2 regions of the Alicyclobacillus fodiniaquatilis genome follow, and region 2 is predicted to be linked to the other one. Evidence: a T-box and tRNA genes for the amino acid it is inferred to sense, from the RefSeq annotation. Region 2 holds a T-box; the other holds one or more tRNA genes.
The links. The T-box of region 2 lies ahead of ACFSB2_RS09780 (valine--tRNA ligase). A T-box ahead of a tRNA ligase gene usually reads a tRNA of that ligase, here a tRNA-Val.
Positions count from the first base shown of each region.

Region 1: it encodes a tRNA-Val, which carries the amino acid that the T-box ahead of ACFSB2_RS09780 (valine--tRNA ligase) is inferred to sense. The anticodon was not compared.

Region 1 is NZ_JBHUCX010000005.1:52,888-55,122, forward strand. Features, by position in the region: gene ACFSB2_RS02040 (alpha-L-fucosidase) at 1-16, shown strand, start outside; gene ACFSB2_RS02045 (hypothetical protein) at 290-442, shown strand; tRNA gene ACFSB2_RS02050 (tRNA-Met) at 1,037-1,113, opposite strand; tRNA gene ACFSB2_RS02055 (tRNA-Phe) at 1,124-1,199, opposite strand; tRNA gene ACFSB2_RS02060 (tRNA-Met) at 1,203-1,278, opposite strand; tRNA gene ACFSB2_RS02065 (tRNA-Val) at 1,282-1,357, opposite strand; tRNA gene ACFSB2_RS02070 (tRNA-Glu) at 1,400-1,474, opposite strand; tRNA gene ACFSB2_RS02075 (tRNA-Asn) at 1,481-1,555, opposite strand; tRNA gene ACFSB2_RS02080 (tRNA-Ala) at 1,559-1,634, opposite strand; tRNA gene ACFSB2_RS02085 (tRNA-Arg) at 1,642-1,718, opposite strand; tRNA gene ACFSB2_RS02090 (tRNA-Gln) at 1,721-1,795, opposite strand; tRNA gene ACFSB2_RS02095 (tRNA-His) at 1,799-1,874, opposite strand; tRNA gene ACFSB2_RS02100 (tRNA-Tyr) at 1,943-2,027, opposite strand.
Region 2 is NZ_JBHUCX010000024.1:95,353-97,587, reverse strand. Features, by position in the region: gene ACFSB2_RS09780 (valine--tRNA ligase) at 1-718, opposite strand, end outside; T-box leader at 882-1,083, opposite strand; gene ACFSB2_RS09775 (hypothetical protein) at 1,191-1,694, opposite strand; gene ACFSB2_RS09770 (hypothetical protein) at 1,868-2,029, shown strand; gene ACFSB2_RS09765 (hypothetical protein) at 2,154-2,235, opposite strand, start outside.

The DNA of each region.
Region 1 (2,235 bases), on a different contig from region 2:
GTTGTTCTTGAAGTGAAAGCGCTTAAAGTATAGGCGGCAAGCAATCGGGCAGCGCAAAATATGCTTTTTGCGTATTCATGCAAGTGGTCGATGGGAATGCTCGCCAATCAACACTACTGATGGGCAGGGGCGACCGGAGCAACAACCCTTTACGGATAGCGGCGCAGGGTAGGATGAGAAACGCGCATCCCTCCTGTGCCGTTTTGTTGAACGGCAAACGACATACATACAGGTCATTTGTGCAAGACGCGGGTGGACAGCACAATGTCGAATGTGGCGGAAAGCTGGCATGAGATCAGATGAATTTGCCCTTTTCCCTTTTCGCGCGTCATCTGTGGTGTATTTTGTAACCAGCTGGAATCGTGCAAACGTCAATCAATCAGCACATCGAGAATGGCGCGGCAACGAGGTGCGCGCTTTAGTTTCGGGGCAGGCATTGTGATCGAGATGTGTATGAGCGTGTGGTAGGATGTATTTGGTAATCCATCTGGATATTGAGTTACTCTTAAGGCGAATCTGGCCATTTCCTGATGGTGGTTCTACCTATAAGTTTGAGAAGTTTCTTCTTTGCGCATCGTTCTCGTAAATCGGACAAACAGAGACATGGGCCATCAGTGATCGACAGTGAAAATAGAGTAATTCATGAGGTATCTGCGTCAAATGGTGAGGCTTGACTACGGCGATCTCGCCGAATTGAACTTGATATACGGAATCCTGTTGACAGAGTTTATGGAGAGAAAGTTGATTAGGCTCAAGAACGAATATCCAAGCCCGCCATTGTCTGGTGCAGACGTAAGTCGTATTTTCTCACTACTTGGAGAGAAGAACATGATTGATCTTAGGGAGAGAGCGGAACATGCTAAAAAGGCGAGTGCGGCGCAGAAGACAAAACAATCTTTAATTGCAAATTTGATCAATAAAAAAACCACTTCCTTCTTGAATAGTCTCAAGAAACAAGTGGTTTCTGGTGAGTGGAACCGTGTCTCGCAACGACCACACGGTACACATAAAGCGCAAAACCCTGTCAAATCAATTATGGTAGCGGCGAGTGGACTCGAACCACCGACTCCACGGGTATGAACCGTGTGCTCTAACCAGCTGAGCTACGCCGCCATGACCTTAATGGTGGCTCGGGACGGAATCGAACCGCCGACACGAGGATTTTCAGTCCTCTGCTCTACCGACTGAGCTACCGAGCCTTGTGGTTGCGGGGGCAGGACTTGAACCTGCGACCTTCGGGTTATGAGCCCGACGAGCTGCCAACTGCTCCACCCCGCGGCGTGGTGGACGTTGACGGGCTCGAACCGCCGACCCTCTGCTTGTAAGGCAGATGCTCTCCCAACTGAGCTAAACGTCCATGTTATCATATGTAATTGTGGTTTAGTACAAAGTCCACAAATGGTGACCCCAGCGGGACTCGAACCCGCGTTACCGCCGTGAAAGGGCGGTGTCTTAACCGCTTGACCATGGGGCCGTGCGCTGGCTCCCCGAGTAGGATTCGAACCTACGACCCTCCGGTTAACAGCCGGATGCTCTACCGCTGAGCTATCGAGGAAAGTGGTGGAGGTAAACGGATTCGAACCGATGACCCCCTGCTTGCAAGGCAGGTGCTCTCCCAGCTGAGCTATACCCCCACGAAACTGGCGTGCCCTGAGAGATTCGAACTCCCGACCTTTTGATTCGTAGTCAAACGCTCTATCCAGCTGAGCTAAGGGCACAATGGCTGGGGAAGAAGGATTCGAACCTTCGCATGACGGTACCAAAAACCGTTGCCTTACCGCTTGGCTATTCCCCAATATGGGGTGAGTAGTGGGAATTGAACCCACGTATGCCGGAATCACAATCCGGTGCGTTAACCCCTTCGCCATACTCACCATATTGTATATCTGCCCATCATGCCCACATTTGCATTAACTATGCAATCTACAAGCACAATTGCAGATGGTGGAGGGGGTAGGATTCGAACCTACGAAGCATTCCGCAACGGATTTACAGTCCGCTCCATTTGGCCACTTTGGTACCCCTCCGTGTCGTTCGCAGCGTCGCGAAACACTCGCAGCGCGCATTGAGTAAGATACCACGGGCTATTTGGCGAAGTCAAGACCAATCCAGATATTTTTTTCACTTTTTGTTCTGTACAGCCACATTTAAAAAATCACTTCCTATATATACGGTCATTATTTCCCCATGCGCAGTTCATTTTTAAAGTCTCTACAATACGCTGTTGGTTCGATC
Region 2 (2,235 bases):
CGGGATGAACAGCGATGGCGACGTCGGCAAACATCGTTTCCGGCCGTGTCGTCGCAATGACCACTTCGCCCTCGCCATCTGCCAGCGGATAACGGACATGATAGAGTGTTCCAGCAACATCCTGGTGCTCCACTTCGATGTCAGAAAGCGCAGTGGCGCAGCGCGGACACCAGTTGATGATACGATTGCCGCGATAGATCAGCTGTTTTTCATATAGTCGGACAAACACTTCCCGTACGGCTTGAGATAACCCCTCGTCCATCGTAAAGCGCTGGCGCGACCAATCACATGACGCCCCCAATGCGCGAATTTGACTCGTGATGGCGTCGCCGTACTCCTCTTTCCACGCCCAAACGCGTTCGACGAACGCGTCGCGGCCGAGATCGTGACGAGATTTGCCCTCTGTCTCCTGAATCGCCTTTTCCACGCGCGCCTGTGTGGCAATCCCAGCGTGATCCGTCCCTGGCACCCATAAGGCGTCAAACCCATGCATACGCTTGTAGCGGATGGTGATGTCCTGCAATGTGTTGTCAAGGGCATGGCCAAGGTGCAGGACGCCTGTGACATTCGGCGGCGGCATCACAATGGCAAACGGTGGGCGCTCTGGGTGTTTGCCTGCTGTGAAATGTCCGTTTTTCTCCCAGTATTCATAAGTTCGCTTTTCCACCTGTTTGGGATCATATACAGTGGACAAGGTGCGCTGTTCTGGCTTGGTCATAAATACACCCTCCATTTTCTCTATGCCGCCGGTCTGTTGCATTCTGACACTCGGACTGTTTGGACTGACCGTGTCGCAGTCAATCCCAGTATCCTGTGCCGGAGAAAAGGCGGCAGGGATTGCGAAACGCCGACGTAAATCGGCACAAAAAAGAGCCCTCAGTCCTCAGGACGGAAGGCTCCGCGGTACCACCTGAATTTTTTAACAAGCCATCAGCTTGCCAAAACGCTCGACATCGATAACGGGATGACCCGGATAATCAGCTCAAGGACGACGTTCAGGCTGGTGAATGAGGCGCGTTTCAGCACTCCGCACCCTCTCTGGGCATTCACGTAAACCCTACTCTTTCCTGTCACAGCCGTTCAGACTTCAGTTTGATGTCATGTATAGTACGAAAATATTTCCGATGTTGTCAAGGGAACTGGCATTCTTCCAAATTCTTTTTGTGTGAAACCAGCTTGTCCACTACGGTTTAATTGCGTTTGCCACGTCCGCGCTTCTTTTTGACGCGGTGAACGCGCTGCTGAACCATTTCATGCGTCTCTTCTGTTGTCGCTTGTTTCTCGCGCCGCTTTTCATCGACTTGCCGGCGGCGTTTATCTGACCAAGCCGTGGTTCTCGCATAGATGACACAAAACAGAATGCCAATGAAACCAATCACCGCATTCTGTTGGATAAAGCTGCGCACGCCATAGTGCATTGACCCGGCATAGTCCAAGGTCAACTGGAAGATGAGATTGATGATATACGTTGCAAGAACCGCGATGAGCACATTCAACGTGCGGTGCTGTTTCGCGCGTTGCACAACCAAGAGAGCACTGACAAACATCGCGAACTCACCACTCATAATGAACGAGTAGTGCCCCTTGGATAGATAAAAAGCCACAATTTCCAATATGGCCAGGACAATCACGGTCACACTGCCAAACCGCCAATACCAGCCATGCCAAATCCCTTGCTGCGCCCTTCTCTCCATGCTTTTCCTCCAAACCTCCCACTGTGTTACAGGCAAGTGCGCATTCTCGCAAAACGTTGACACGCGCCTGTGCTCTTCATCTTAGCAAAATACAATCATGCTTGTCACAGGACAAATACCAACCAGGGTCTCTGGCATATACATGTACAGATGGCCTGGAAGGAGGTTCCGCAGTGGGCTTTTTCTACTCACTCCTGCGATTTGTCAAACTGCTTTTAGCACTTGCCATATTTCTTTTGTTCCTCCGCGCGATCCTATGGCCTAGTGCCCTCGACTTGCTCATTTTAATGCTCTTGTTTATCGTCTTTGTCGCCATGTTCATTGGTGGGCCCTAGCGCGCGATTTGCCCGGCATACATGACCACATCACATCTACGCTGGCACAACCATAGGGGCGACGAATACAGTGGATTCGTCGCCCCTATGAGGATGCTCGATTTCATGGCGTAGCTGCTTTGTCTTACAGCGACACGTGTGGCAACGAAAGCGGCGGCGTGATTGGAATCTGCAGCGCTTGCCCCGGTGTCACCTGACCGTCGAGC